Regions from separate parts of the Arthrobacter sp. HS15c genome, predicted to be linked through region 3. Evidence: riboswitches for the same ligand, from Rfam matches in the RefSeq annotation. Region 3 holds a riboswitch; each other region holds the start of a gene.
What was found. Region 3 has a riboswitch for S-adenosylmethionine ahead of ABV518_RS19115 (bifunctional o-acetylhomoserine/o-acetylserine sulfhydrylase). Riboswitches for the same ligand answer to the same signal wherever they lie in the genome.
Positions count from the first base shown of each region.

Region 1: linked by a shared signal. The riboswitch ahead of ABV518_RS17585 (DUF1737 domain-containing protein) and the one ahead of ABV518_RS19115 (bifunctional o-acetylhomoserine/o-acetylserine sulfhydrylase) in region 3 are both predicted to bind S-adenosylmethionine.
Region 2: linked by a shared signal. The riboswitch ahead of ABV518_RS01000 (aminotransferase class V-fold PLP-dependent enzyme) and the one ahead of ABV518_RS19115 (bifunctional o-acetylhomoserine/o-acetylserine sulfhydrylase) in region 3 are both predicted to bind S-adenosylmethionine.

Region 1 covers NZ_JBFOHM010000010.1:149,722-154,617, reverse strand. The annotation lists gene ABV518_RS17605 (DUF1905 domain-containing protein) at 1-331, shown strand, start outside; gene ABV518_RS17600 (isoprenylcysteine carboxylmethyltransferase family protein) at 243-764, opposite strand; gene ABV518_RS17595 (O-succinylhomoserine sulfhydrylase) at 852-2,060, opposite strand; gene ABV518_RS17590 (rhodanese-like domain-containing protein) at 2,061-2,471, opposite strand; gene ABV518_RS17585 (DUF1737 domain-containing protein) at 2,468-2,725, opposite strand; SAM riboswitch class IV at 2,739-2,854, opposite strand; gene ABV518_RS17580 (hypothetical protein) at 3,000-3,464, shown strand; gene opgC (OpgC domain-containing protein) at 3,583-4,896, shown strand, end outside.
Region 2 covers NZ_JBFOHM010000001.1:208,615-213,510, reverse strand. The annotation lists gene ABV518_RS01000 (aminotransferase class V-fold PLP-dependent enzyme) at 1-1,058, opposite strand, end outside; SAM riboswitch class IV at 1,094-1,207, opposite strand; gene hisN (histidinol-phosphatase) at 1,369-2,181, opposite strand; gene ABV518_RS00990 (ribosome small subunit-dependent GTPase A) at 2,280-3,395, opposite strand; gene aroA (3-phosphoshikimate 1-carboxyvinyltransferase) at 3,395-4,777, opposite strand; gene ABV518_RS00980 (DoxX family protein) at 4,784-4,896, opposite strand, start outside.
Region 3 covers NZ_JBFOHM010000012.1:41,275-46,170, reverse strand. The annotation lists gene ABV518_RS19115 (bifunctional o-acetylhomoserine/o-acetylserine sulfhydrylase) at 1-1,148, opposite strand, end outside; SAM riboswitch class IV at 1,193-1,307, opposite strand; gene ABV518_RS19110 (VOC family protein) at 1,478-2,116, shown strand; gene ABV518_RS19105 (CPBP family intramembrane glutamic endopeptidase) at 2,220-2,996, opposite strand; gene ABV518_RS19100 (histidine phosphatase family protein) at 3,081-3,761, shown strand; gene ABV518_RS19095 (DeoR/GlpR family DNA-binding transcription regulator) at 3,769-4,557, opposite strand; gene hutI (imidazolonepropionase) at 4,653-4,896, opposite strand, start outside.

The DNA of each region.
Region 1 (4,896 bases), on a different contig from region 3:
GTACTCCTTCCGCGCCGAATTGTGGCTCTACCCCGAAGAAGCGGGCTGGCACTTCCTGACGCTCCCGGCGGATGTGGCCGACGATCTCCGCGAGGAAACGGCAGCGTTCCGGAAGGGCTTCGGCTCGATCAAAGTCACCGCCGAAATCGCCGGCCATACGTGGCAGACGTCGGTCTTTCCGGACAGCAAAAGCGCCTCCTACCTGTTGCCCGTCAAGAAGGCTGTCAGGGCCGCGGCCCGCATCAGCGCCGGCGACGAAGTGGCAGTGCGGCTGGAAATCCAGCATGACGATGGGGCACATACCGGGGCACGGACTGACGGTACCGGCTGAACTCCGCCGGGAACGTTGCCTCCAGCAGAGCCTCCTCCCGGAGTACTTCACGGTGCACCGCGGCGGACGCGACCGGAAGGGCCGCCGTCGTCCACGCATCATTCCGCAGCAGCCCCACACCCAGGTGAACCAACGCCCACCCGACGTACATGGGGTTCCGCGAGCGGCCATAGGGGCCCGAAGTCACCAGGGTTTCGGGCCGGGCCAGGCGTGTGTCCCGGGCGGCGAGCCACGCCCACGTGATGAGTGTTCCTCCGGCAGCCAGCGATGCCCCGCCGGCCAGGCGCAGGGCAGCCACCGGCAGGCCGGACGACTGCACGAGCCGGTGTGGCTGCACGCGCTGGAGGACCATGCCGGCGGCGATTCCCGCCAGGTTCTGCTCCGGCAGCGGGAAATTTGAAAGCAGCCTGCTCCACTCCCGGCGTGATGTCATCCGATCACCGCCCAACCCATGCGCGAACATGCAGATAATCACCTCAAAACGCGAGTTATAGGTCATTATCTGCCAGTTCGCGCCAAGTCAGATCTGCTTGAGCGCCTGCTCCAGGTCGCGGATGAGGTCGTCCGCGTCCTCGAGGCCCACGGACAGCCGTACCACGCCGTCACTGAGCCCGATGGCGGCGCGGCCTTCGGGACCCATGGCGCGGTGCGTGGTGGTTGCCGGGTGGGTGATGAGGGACTTGGCGTCGCCCAGGTTGTTGGAGATGTCGATGATGCGCAGCGCGTCCAGCAACGCAAAGGCGGCGTCCTTGCCGGAGCGCCCGGCCGTCGTCGCAAGCTCCAGCGTGAGGACGGTGCCGCCGGCCTTCATCTGCTTGGCGGCGAGCTCGTACTGCGGATGCGATTTCAGCAGCGGGTACTTGACCCAGCTGACGGCAGGCTGCTGTTCGAGCCATTCGGCCAGCCGCAGTGCGGTGGCGGAGGAGTGGTTGACGCGCAGCGCCATGGTTTCCAGGCCCTTGGTGAGCACCCAGGCGTTGAAGGCGGACAGCGAAGGACCGGTGTGGCGCATCAGCTGCTTAACCGGGCCGTCGATGAATTCCTTCGTGCCCAGGATGGCCCCGCCCATAACCCGGCCCTGGCCGTCGATGTGCTTGGTGCCGGAGTAGACAATCACGTCCGCGCCGAGCTGGCCGCAGCGCTGCAGCAGGGGAGTGGCAAAGACATTGTCGACGACGACGGTGGCGCCGGCGGCGTGCGCCAGTTCGCTGACCGCGGCGATGTCAACGATTTCCTGCATCGGGTTGGACGGCGACTCGAAGAACACCGCGGTGGTGGGCTCCGACAGGGCGGCGCGCCACTGCTCCAGGTCAGTTCCGTCGACGAACACGGTCTCCACGCCCCAGCGCGGCAGGATCTCGTTCAGGATCACAAAGCAGGAACCGAACAGTGAACGGGCCGCAACCACGCGGTCACCGGCGGCGAGCAGGGCACCGAGGGCAGTGAACACGGCGGACATGCCGGACGCCGTCGCGAAGCACGCCTCGGTTCCCTCGAGCAGCCGGAGGCGTTCCTGGAACGTGGCCACGGAGGGGTTACCGTACCGGGAGTAGACGAAGCGCTCGTCCTCGCCGGTGAAGGCGCGCTCGGCAGCGGCAGCGGATTCGTAGACGAACCCGGAGTTCAGGAACACCGGCTCGGTGGTCTCCTGGAAGTTGGTGCGGTCCAGCCCGCCGCGGACTGCCTGGGTGTCAGGGCTCCAGCCGGCGGCATCGTCGTTAAAAGTCACTTAGTTCTTTCCCAGGTTGGTTGGCAGGCCGCGGTTCTTCCAGCCGTTGACGGTGCGCTCGCCATAGCGGTCCGGCTCGCCTTCGAAGCCCTCCAGGACGTTGTAGGACGTGAAGCCGGCCCGCGTCGCAGCATTGGCGGCGGCGATGGAACGCTGCCCGGAGCGGCAGATGAACAGCAGTTCGGTGCCGTTGTCCTCCGGCGCCTGCTGCGTGAGATCCGTGATGAAATCCGGGTTGGGAATGCCGCCGGGGAACGTCCACTGGATGAACAGGGGATCGTTCTCGGTGGCCTTGGTGTCCGGGATGCCGATGTGCGCCCACTCACCCTCCGTGCGGACATCCACCAGGATGGCGCCCTGCTCCAGCTTGGCCCAGGCTTCCTGCGGGGTCAGGTCTCCGGCGTAGCTCACGCGTGGCCCTCGCCGTCGAACTCAAGGTCTTCTACTGCTGTGGCGACGGCGGCGTCCGCGCTGGCGATGGCTGCAGGGAGGATGAGTGCCTGCGCCACAATCACCTGGCCGCCGTTGGACGTTGCGGCCGGGCTTCCGTGAAGGACATAACCTTCGGCCAGGGCGGTGGAAATCCGCTCACAAAAATTACGGTCGTCCGGGCCTGTAATAAGCCGGTACGACAGTCTTTCTTCAGGGGCAGGTGCGTCAGACACGACGGATCTCCTTCTCTCACGCTTGCAGCTCGAATCGGTCGATATGCCGAGTATTCACCTGAGGCACCCCGCCGCGAAAGGGAGGGTTGCCGACCGGCCAGTCAGGGCTTGGCGCCGGTTCTCATTACTCCCCAAAAACGTAACACTTGGCCCGCCCGGCCGCACCGCCGCCGTCGTCATGTTCCGTAACCAACACGTGCTTCCACCGCCGGCAGCCGGCCGGGACAATCAATCCATGGGGATATCTCGGCGGGGACCGGCTGCATTTGCGCGGGTGAGAACAGCCGCGGCCATCCTCGCGGTGGCCACAGTAGCCCTGGGTCTGGGCGGTTGCCGGGACATCCTCGCGCCGCCGCCGTGCATGCCGCCGGCGTACACCGTAACGCCGTCGGAGGTTAAGCCCGGTGACCAGGCCACGGTCAGCGCGCCGGACACCACCTGCGGTGCCCGCTACGGCCGGGACGCGCAGGTCCAGGTGACGGTCCGGGATGCGAACCGGGCGGTGATGCTGGAGGAGCTCGCTCCCATGACCGACGACGGCGGCTTCACCCTTCTGTTCACCGTCCCGCCTGCGGCGGCTCCCGGAGAGGCCGCCGTGATGGCGTACCCGTACAACCTGGACTGGTGCGACGACACCGGAGTCAACAACCGGGCCGGCGCTGGCCCCCAGACCCTCGTCCTGGTCTCGTGTGCCGAACGCAGGGTGCCGCTGGTGATCGTGGGTAGTACCGGGGGCTGAACAGGGGCGATGCCCGGACGGGGCGATCCCGGATAGGACGCGGAAACCGATTAGAGTTTGTTGGGGCACCGGCCACCAAATGCCGAAGCGCAGCCGTCCTTGGGGGGTCAACACCAGCATGCCAACTGCCACCGCCTTCCGGCCCGTGATGAAACCCGCGGCCGCGGCCCGTCTTCGTCCGTTGCCGGCAGCGCTGCTGGCGGCCCTGCTTCTGCTTCTGACCGTACTCCCCGCGGGCACTGCCAGCGCTGCCGAGCCTGTCCCGGGGAACGGCAAGCCGCTCCTTGGAGCTGTGCTGGAGTGGGGCGAGGATTCGGCCGAGGGCTTCGCCGAACGGTTGGGCGCCTCACCCGCGCTGCTCGGGCACGATATTTCACTCCCCGTCCGCTCCGCCGAGGAAAATGATGTCCGGGAGTTCCTTGGCCAGGCGTCTGCCCTGGGCTCCCACGCCATGCTCACGGTGCGCCCATCCGCTGCGCTGGCGCAGGTGGACGCCGCGGCCGCCGCGGCGTTCGCCACCAAGGTCCAGGCGCTGGCCGCCGGCTTCCAGGGCCAGCTCCTGATCCGGTTCGCGCCGGACATGAACTCGAGCTGGGTGGAATGGGGGCAGCAGCCGCCCGCTTACAAGGCGGCGTTCCGGAACGTCGCCGCAGGGTTCAAAGCCGCTGACGACGCCGGCACGGTCATGGTGTGGCAGCCATACCTCGGGCGGGACTACCCTTTCGAGCGCCACCGGAGTGCCCCGGCTCCGGGATCCGAGGGCTTCGCCGCCCTGGACACGAACGGTGACGGGACCTGGAACGGCTCAGATGCGGCCTATGCGCCCTATTATCCCGGCAACGACGCCGTGGAATGGGTGGGGTTTACCGCGTATCACGATGACACCGGCGGCAAATCCGCGGTCAACACCCTTCCCGTGGCGGGTGAGCTGGCCACGATGCTCACGCGCTCCGGCAGCGAGGATTTCTACGCCTCCTATGTCGTTGACCGGAACAAGCCTCTGGTCCTGCAGACCTCGGCCTTCTACAGCCCGGCCTCCGGTGGCGCCGGGAACCGGGACATCAAAACTTCCTGGTGGGCGCAGGCCCTCCAAGCAAGCACCTCCACGCGTTTTGACCGGATCGCCGCCGTCGTGTGGGACGAACGGACCAGCACCCGCGACACCGGTGTGGCCAGCATCGACTGGCGGCTGACCGGCGACGCCGGGACAGCTGGGGCCGCGCGCGCGGCTCTGGCGCAATCCGGGCTGACCACCGGGCCGGTGACGGTCACCAGCGGGGGCCAGCAGGCCACCAGGGCCAATTCCCTGACCGGAGCCGCTGCGTGGACTGTGGCCGCCGCCATGGCCATCCTCCTGGTCGCGCTGTGGCAACTCCCGCGGCGCGTAGGCGCGGTGGCCGCCTGGGGATACGGCGAACCAACCAAACGCGAC
Region 2 (4,896 bases), on a different contig from region 3:
TGGTGCACGGTGACGCCGTCGATTTTGTGGAGTCCCTCGACCAGGAAGGAACGGATGGCTGACTCGTGGGCGTGCCAGCGGTCCGGGTCCAGTGCCGCGATCACCTGGGTGGCGCGGGCCAGCGTGGCGGCGCCCAGGACGTTGGGGGAGCCGCCCTCGTGCCGGGCGGGACCGGTGGCCCAGCTGACGCCGTCGAGCCTGGCCTCACGGACCGCGCCGCCGCCGGCAAGGTGCGGCGTGCCGGCGTCGAGCCAGTCCGTTCGGCCCACGAGGACGCCTGCGCCGAACGGAGCGTAGAGCTTGTGCCCGGAGAAGGCGAGGTAGTCGACGTCGTCGGCGCTGATGTTGATGCGGCGGTGGGGCGCGAGCTGCGCCGCGTCCACGACGATCCGGGCGCCGTGCTCGTGCGCCAGGGCGGCGAGTGCCCGGATGGGCAGGATTTCGCCGGTGACGTTGGAGGCGCCCGTGACGGCGAGCAGGCTGACCCCGCCCTGTTCAAGCTCGGCGCGGAGGGCCTCAACGGTGCCGGCCAGGGTGTCGGCGGCAATAACGCTGCGGTGCGGGACGCCCTGCCACGGCAGGAGGTTGGCGTGGTGCTCGATGTCGAGGTACAGGACGTCGCCGGCGGGGCGGCCGTCCACCGTCGGGAGACAGCCTGCCAGGAGGTTCAGCGAATCGGTGGTGTTCCTGGTGAAGATGACGGAGTCGCCGGCCCGTCCGCCCACAAAGTCACGCACGATGTTCCGGGCGTTCTCGTAGACCGACGTGCTGATCTGGGATGCGTAGCCTGCGCCGCGGTGGACGCTGGCGTAGAACGGCAGGATTTCGTTGAGGTACGCGGAAACCACCGAGAGGGCCGGGGCGGAGGCACCGTAGTCGAGGTTGGCGTAGCGGACGTGTCCGCCCTGGATCAGCGGGGCTTGGATTTCGGCGCCGGTAACGGCGGAGAGCGGCCGGCCGGCAACGGCAAGCCGTTCGCTGAACAGGGCTGCGGTGTCGGTGCCGGCTGCGGACTGCGGGCGGACGGCGGTGTTGGGGGAGACGGTGGCTGTTGTCACAGAGACCTCACTTTAGAGGGACTCCCTGTCCCGGGAATCCGCGCTTGCCGGGTCCGTTCCGGACCGGCCTGGTCGTCACCCGGGGCACCCCACCGCGAATGGAGGGTTGCCGGCCAGCAAACCGGGGTTTCGCGCTGGCACTCGTGACCTGTTAAGAGCGTAGAACATGGGCGGGGCGGGCAGGAAGCCGGTCCGAATGTTAAGGCTTTTGTTACGCGGGGCCCGGAATTGTCGCATTTGTCCGAAGATACGACGGCGGACCCCCCCCTTCCGGAGGCGTCCGCCGCTGATAATTCGGTATAAGAGTCCGCTAGAGCAGGTCGTCAAGCCCGGGGTTGAGCCGCTTGAGGACTTCCGAATGCAGGATGGAGTTGGTGGCCAGGGCGTTGCCGCCGAACGGGCCGTCCTCTCCCTCGAGGGATGTGAACCGGCCGCCTGCCTCCACCACAATCGGCACCAGCGCCGCCATGTCGTAGAGATTGAGCTCCGGTTCGCAGGCGATGTCCACGGAGCCTTCTGCCACCATGCAATAGGACCAGAAGTCGCCGTACGCGCGCGTGCGCCAGACGTCTTCGGTCAGGCCAAGGAAGTCATCAAGGTTCCCGCGGTCCTTCCAGCCGCTCAGGCTGGAGTAGGACAGGGACGCATCCGAGAGCTTCGAGACGTCGGATACTTTCAGCCTGGTGGCAGCGGCCAGTGACCGGCCCATGTACGCGCCGGCGCCCTTGGCGGCCCACCAGCGCTTGCCCAGTGCAGGGGCACTGACAACGCCGACGACGGGCTCGCCTTCGTCAACAAGCGCAATCAGGGTCGCCCAGACCGGGACACCACGGACAAAGTTCTTCGTGCCGTCGATGGGGTCGATGATCCAGCGGCGGGAGCCGTGGCCTGAACTGCCGAATTCCTCGCCCAGGACGGCGTCACGGGGGCGGGAACGGGACAGCTGGCCGCGGATGGCTTCCTCGGCGGCCTTGTCCGCATCAGTGACCGGCGTCAGGTCCGGCTTGGTCTCGATGTGGAGGTCCAGGGCCTTGAAGCGGCTCATGGTCTGGTCGTCCACGGAATCGGCCAGCACGTGGGCCAGGCGCAGGTCATCGTTGTAGCTCGAAGCGGGTTGGATCATGGTTCCAAACTACCGTCAAAGCGCCGTGTGGTTGGGGACCCCGGCCACTGGAACCGTCCGGAAAGCGCCCGGTGCCTCTCCAGCCGGGCCAGTCAGGGTCAGTTGACGCTGCCCAGTTCCTTGGTTTCCTGCCCCACCATCCGGGGGTCGGTGCCCAGCAGGCGCCGCAGCGATCCAAGCCTCGCCGGTCCGGTCGGGCCGGCATGGCCCTCGGTGACCCACGCGTCGAGGCCGCAGTTGACGGCGCCTGTGGTGTGTTTGCAGCCACGCTCGCAGGCATCGGTGCCCGGTTCCAGGTCCGGGAAGGACCGGAGGATGCGGTCGGGGTCCACATGGGCCAGGCCGAAGGAGCGGATGCCGGGGGTGTCGATGATCCAGCTACCTGCAGGGGCGTCAGTCAGTTTGAGTGCGAGGGCTGAGGAGGACGTGTGGCGTCCCCGGCCGGTCACGGCATTGACGCCGCCGGTGGCACGCTCCGCCCCGGTCAGGGCATTGACCATGGTGGACTTGCCGACGCCGGAGTGCCCCAGCATGACCGTCACCTTGCCGTCGAGGTGGGCCCGGAGCTGGGCGACGGCATCGCTGTCGAGGCGTGCAGAAAGCCCGTCGTCGGAGCGGGCGTCGATGCCGGACGCTTCGGAGTCGGCCGTGCGGCTGATGATGACCGGGAAGTCCAGGTGTTCGTAGTTGGACAGCAGCTCGGCGGGGTCTTTGACGTCCGCCTTGGTGACCAGGAGCAGCGGCTCGATGCCGGCATCGTACGCGGCCACCAGCGCGCGGTCGATGAAGCCGGTGCGGGGCTCGGGATTGGCGGCAGCCACCACCACCACCAGCTGGTCGGCGTTGGCCACAACCGCCCGCTCGATCGGGTCGGTGTCGTCAGCACTGCGGCGCAGGAGGGTCCTGCGGTCCTGGATCCGGACCAGCCGGGCCAATGTGTCAGGTTCACCGGAGACGTCGCCCACCAGCGAGACAAAGTCACCGGCGACGACGGGGTTCCGCCGGAGTTCCCGTGCCCTGGCGGCGATGATGATCCGCTCTTCACCGGAATCCTCGCCGACAACCGCCGTGTACCTTCCGCGGTCCACGGTGATGATCCGCCCGGTCACTGCGTCATCGTGGCTGGGGCGGTCCTTGGTGCGGGGGCGGGAGCCCTTCTTGCTCGGGCGGATCCGGACGTCGGATTCGTCCCACGAGTCAGTGCTGCGTGCCACTACTCGGCACCAACCGGTACCGCGGTGCCGGGTTCCTGGCCCTGCGCGATCATGTCTGCCCACAGCTGCGGAAAGTCGGGCATGGTCTTGGCCGTGGTGGCGATGTCCTCCACCTCGATGCCCTCCACTGCCAGGCCCAGGATGGCGCCTGCGGTCGCCATCCGGTGGTCCGCGTAGCTGTGCACGACGCCGGCATGCAGTTTGGCCGGGCGGATCACCAGGCCGTCGCTGGTTTCCTCGGCGTCGCCGCCGAGCCGGTTGATCTCGGTGACCAGGGCGGCGAGCCGGTCCGTCTCGTGGCCGCGAAGGTGGGCGATGCCGCTGAGCCGGGAAGGGCCGCTGGCGAGGGCGCAGAGGGCCGCGACGGTTGGGGCGAGTTCGCTGGTTTCGGCAAAGTCCGCACCTTTGATCTCCGGCCCTCCGGTGACCGTGAGGACGCCGTCGGACAGGCTGACCGTGGCGCCCATGTCCGTCAGGATGCTGCGCCAGAGGTCGCCCACCTGCGTAGTGTGAGTGGGCCAGTCAGGGATCCGGACGGTGCCGCCGGACGCCAGGGCAGCGGCGAGGAAAGGACCGGCGTTGGAGAGGTCCTGCTCGATGCGCTGGTCGAACGCCCGGATGGTTCCCGGCGCCACAACCCAGTGGTTGGGGACGGAATCGTCCACCGAGACGCCCACACCGCGAAGGACCGCCACCGTCATGTTGATGTGGTCCAGGCTGGGCACCGGCTTGCCCACATGCTCGAGGTGCAGACCCTCGGTGAACCGCGCGCCCACCAGGAGCAGCGCCGAGACGAACTGCGACGAAGCACTGGCATCGATCACCAGGTGGCCGCCCCGGACTTCCCCGGTTCCGGCAACCTCAAACGGCAGGGAAGCCGGCGTGCCGCCGTCCTCCGCCGCAACGTCCACGCCAAGCGCCTTCAGCGCCTCGATGATCGTCCCCATAGGACGCTTCCTGGCATGCGGGTCGCCGTCGAACGTGCTGACCCCGTTCCGCAGCGAAGCGAGCGGCGGAACAAAACGCATCACCGTACCGGCCAGGCCACAGTCAATCCGGGTCCGCGACGGCGGCGCGTCCTGGCTGAGCGGAATGACCTCAAGGTCCGGGCCGAAGGCGCCATCCCCCGGGACTTCCGTGATCGAAGCGCCCAGCTGCCGCAGGGCCTCGATCATCAGGGCCGAGTCCCTCGAATGCAGCGGGGCGCGGAGCCTGGACGGGCCGTCAGCCAGCGCCGCCAGTACCAGGAACCGGTTGGTCAGGGACTTGGAGCCGGGCACGGTGACGGTGGCGTTGATGGGCCTGGTGGCGAACGGGGCGGGCCAGTTCGGGACTGCTTCGACGGCGTCAGGCTGCGAAACGGCGGTGGTGGATCCGGTCATGCGTCCTTATGCCCCCGTTGCCTGGTCCACTGCACGGCGCACGGCCTTGTCAGCCTTGTGGAGCTTCTTGCCGGTGGTCTTCCGGGCGTCCGCCGCAAGGTGTGAAGCACCCTTCCTGG
Region 3 (4,896 bases):
CGCACGTCACCGATGTTCGCCACGTGGCTGTGCAGCTCCAGGGCATCCACAAAGCGTTTCCCCGCTTCGGCCCCGCCGGCCAGGTTGAAGGCCACCACCGCGCCGGTACCCAACGGCCCGTATTTGCGTCCGCGCTCATACCAGGGGCTTGACGGGAGCCCGGCATAGGCGACCGATTCGACGTCGTCACGGGCCTCCAGCCACTGCGCCACGGCGACGGCGTTGGCAACGTGCCGTTCCACCCGCAGGCTCAGTGTCTCCAGGCCCTGCGCGATCAGGAAGGCGTTGAAGGGCGAGACGGCGGAGCCAAGGTCACGGAGCAACTGGACCCGGGCCTTGAGGATGTAGGAGAGGTTGGCGCCGAGGGCTCCGCCGGCGCCAAGGTCGCGGGCGTAGACCAGACCGTTGTAGGTGGGGTCCGGGGTGTTGAAGCCGGGGAACCGTTCCGGGTCCTTGCCGAAGTCGAAGTTGCCCGAATCCACGATTACCCCGGCGATGGCCGCGCCGTGCCCGCCAAGGTATTTCGTGGCGGAGTGGACCACGATGTCGGCGCCCCACTCCAGCGGCCGGATCAGGTACGGGGTGGAGAGCGTGTTGTCCACCACCAGCGGGACGCCGGCCTCGTGGGCAGTCCGGGACACCCCTTCAATATCGAGCACGTCCTGGCGCGGGTTGGACACCACCTCGGCAAAGAACAGCTTGGTGTTGGGCTGGACGGCGTCCCGCCAGTGGTCCAGGTTGTCCGGGTCCTCCACGAAGGTCACGGAGATGCCGAACTTCTTCAGCGTGTGGGCGAGCAGGTTGTAGGTTCCGCCGTAGAGGCTGGGGCTGGCCACCACGTGGTCCCCGGCCTCCGCGATGTTCAGGATGGCGAAGGTTTCGGCTGCCTGCCCCGAGCTCAGGAGCAGGGCCGCGAGCCCGCCCTCAAGGCTGGCGATCCGCTGTTCCACGGCGTCCTGCGTGGGGTTGCCGATGCGGGTGTAGATCGGCGCCAGTTCTGCGAGCGCGAAGCGGTTGGCGGCGCTTTCAGCACTGGGGAAGACGAACGACGTCGTCTGGTAGATCGGGAGCGCACGCGCCCCAGTGGCGCTGTCCGGCTCCTGGCCGGCGTGGATCTGGCGGGTTTCAAAAGACCATCCGTTGGACATTCAAGGCTCCTTTGACGTGGGCCCGGGCATGCTGGGAGCACCACGGGCCGCGCTTGCCGTCCGGCCGTTGCCGGACAGCCAGGTCCTCACCCGGGGCACCCCACCGCGGAAGGAGGGTTGCCGGCCAGCAAGCCGGGGCTGTCGCTGGCACTCATGACCTGCGTTCAGTGTAGGAACCCGTCCGCGACGGGCAACAGCATTGTGACGAACATGGTCAGCGGGCGCTTCCAGGGGGCCGCGGAAGGGACGATGTCCACTCGTGACGTACGCCAAATTAGGTAAGGGTACCCTTAGCTGAGAGCCGGATCACAAAGTGCCAAGATGAGGGCATGCGCATGGATCACGTCTCTTACGCCTGTGAACACGATGGCCTGGCTGCCACCACCGAACGTATTTCGTCCGCCCTCGGCGTCGAAGCCGTAAAGGGTGGAGTGCACCCCCGTTTCGGAACCCGGAACATGATCATCCCGCTCGCCGGGCACAAATATCTGGAAGTAGTCGAGGTGCTTGACCACCCGGCATCGGACAAGGCGCCGTTCGGACAGGCAGTCCGTGCCCGTTCCGCGGCCGGCGGCGGCTGGATGGGCTGGTGCGTCGAAGTGGACGACCTCGCCCCGTTCGAAGAACGCCTGGGCCGGTCCGCCGTCAACGGCAACCGCAAGTTCCCGGACGGCCGCGAACTGGTCTGGAAGCAGATCGGCATCCTGGGCCTGATCGCGGACCCGCAGGTTCCGTACATGCTCAAGTGGGAAGGCGATCCCGCCCTCCACCCGTCCAACGCCTACGACAGCAACGTCAAGATGTCCTGCCTGACCATCGCCGGTTCGGCAGCACGGGTGACCGAATGGCTGGGCGAACCGGTGGAGAAGCCGCTTGAGGACGTCGCCGTTGACTGGGTGGCTCCGCACGGGACCCCCGGCATCCTGTCCGTCACGTTCGAAACCGCCTCCGGAGCAGTCACCATCTGATTGCTTCGTCAATACTTCGGCCGCCATCAGCGGGTGCCAACGATGCCACCCACCGATGGCGGCCGAATCCCTTTAACCCGGGCCTGGCCCAGGTAACCCAGCCCTACCCGAGGCCGACGGCCTTGCCGAACAGGCTGAAGCCAACGAAAGCCACGATGTCCAGCAGGGCATGCGCGATCACCAGCGGCATCACCCGACGCGTTTTTGTGTACAGCCAGGCGAACACCACCCCCATGATGGCATTGCCGATGAACGGGCCGAAGCCCTGGTAGAGGTGGTAGCTGCCGCGCAGCATGGAGCTGGCGAAGATCGCCAGCGGCATGCTCCAGCCGAACTTCCCGAAGCGGTCCAGGAGATACCCCACCACGATCACCTCCTCCACCACGGCGTGCCGCACGGCAGACAGGATCAGGACGGGGACGGTCCACCAGTACGAATCGAGTGCGCTGGGGATGATGGCGGTGGTGATTCCCAGCGCCCTGCCCGCAGCGTAGAGGCCCAGCGACGGGATGCCGATGAGCGCGGCGAGCCCCAGCCCCTGCAGCAGGTCACGGCCCGGCCTGGCGAAGTCGAAGCCGAGCTTCCGGAACGCGGAACCGCCCTGCGGCGCCCCGGATGTGGACTGCCGGTGCTCGGTGAGGAAGTAGATGACCAGGAGCACCGGAACCAGCGCAAAGATGATGTCCAGCAGCTGGTAGGTCAGGTCAAAGTATTCCCGGCTGCTCTGCGAACGGTTCAGCGTCGAGGTGCCTTCGGCCAGCGGGGCACGGGTCATCTTGTCCAGCAGCTGCACCACTGAATAGACGGCCGACTGCCCCAGGGACAGGCCCAGGACAATCCAGACTTCGAGCCGCAGCCGACGGCGGGAGGGAACCAGCATGTTCCCATCTTGCCTGCAGTTTCTGGTTCTTTCCTGATTTGGGCCGCCGGGCAGGGCCTGGCCCAGGACTTATGCTTGGGCCTTATGAGCGCGCCAGGGAAAATCATCATGATCCGGCATGGCCAGTCCATGGCCAACGCGGACACGTCCATCTACAACCGCGTGCCCGACTACCGCATCCCGCTGACCCCCCTGGGCGTGGAACAGGCCGCGGCGGCCGGTGAAAGGATCCGCCGGGAGCTGGACGGCCGCCAGGTCTGCGTCTACGTGTCGCCGTACCTTCGGGCGTACCAGACGCTGGAGGCGCTCAACCTTGGCAGCCTCACGGAACGGGTGATCGAAGAGCCTCGGCTCCGCGAACAGGACTGGGCCAACTTCCAGATCAGCGGGGAGATCGAGGATCAGAAGGAACTCCGCAACGCCTATGGCCACTTCTTCTACCGCTTCCGCGAGGGCGAGTCCGGCTCCGATGTCTACGACCGGATCTCCTCTTTTATGGAAACCCTTTACCGGCACTGGTCCAAGCCGGACTATGCCCCCAACACCCTGCTGGTGACCCACGGGCTGACGATGCGGCTGTTCTGCATGCGCTGGTTCCACTGGTCCGTGGAGTACTTTGAGTCCCTCAACAACCCGGACAACGCCGCGGTGCGGACCCTGGTGCGCACTGACGCGGAGAAGTATGAGCTGGACATTCCGTTCAGCCAGTGGGTGGACCGCCGGGTGGACGAGACCGTCCTGGACGCACCGCCCATGGTGTTCTAGCGGTGCTTTAGTGCGGCGCCACGATCACTTCGGTGCCGTTGGCCTCGAACGCGGCCTTGTCCTCGGCTGAAATCCCGGCGTCGGTGATGAGGCGGGTGAAGTCGTACCCGTCCATGGTGGCGAAGGCCCGGATACCCACCTTGGACGAATCCGCCAGCACGTAGGAGACCCGCGCCCGGCTGGCCAGCAGAGCGTTCACGGAGGCCTCGCCTTCCCCGGTATTGGTGGGACCAACCTCGGGGTCGATGCCGTTCACGCCGATGAACGCGATATCCAGGACCACCTTCTGCATGATGATGTCCGTGTACGGCCCGACGAGCTCGTAGGACCGGGGATTCAGGATCCCGCCGGTCACCATGACCTTGATGTTGGGCCGGACGGCCAGCTGCGAGGCGATGTTGATGGCATTGGTGACCACCGTCAGGGTGGGCTGGTTGGCCGGGGCGTTGAGGTCTTCGCGGGTTGCGAGGATCTGGGCCAGGGCGGTGCTGGTGGTGCCGCCGCAGAGGCCGATCACGGCCCCGGGCCAAATCAGCGCTGAAGCGGCCTGGGCAATCTCTTCCTTGGCTTCGGCGTGGTCGTCGCGGTTGTAGCGACCGGGCAGGTCGTAGGCGAGGGCGCCGGTGGTGGCGCCGCCCCGCGTGCGGGTCAGCAGCCGTCGCTTGGCCAGGCTGTCCAGGTCGCGGCGGGCAGTCGCGGGCGACACCGCAAGCTGGGAGACGATCTCCTCGACCTCCACCTGGCCGGTTTTGGCGAGGATGTCCAGGATGGCCGTCAGGCGGTCGGTACGGGTCATGGGGGCCTCTCAGCGATCAAACAGTCACCAGATAATGACGCTTTATGATCATATCAGACCAAATCAATCACTAAACGTCAAAAAGTGAGCCGGCTCTAGCGTGCCCGTACACCCGCCCGCCACACAGCGTACGTGAGCGGCATGCCCGGGCGGTAGGCGAGATGCGTGGCGGACGGCGCGTTGAGCATGTGCACGTCGGCCCGGTGTCCGACGGCGAGTGAGCCCACCGCCCGTTCGCCGTCGGCGTCGTTCCCGATGTCCCGGTGCAGCGCCAGCGCGCCGCCGTATGTTGCGGCCCGGACCGCTTCGTGGACGCTGAGCCGCATCTGGAGCACGGCA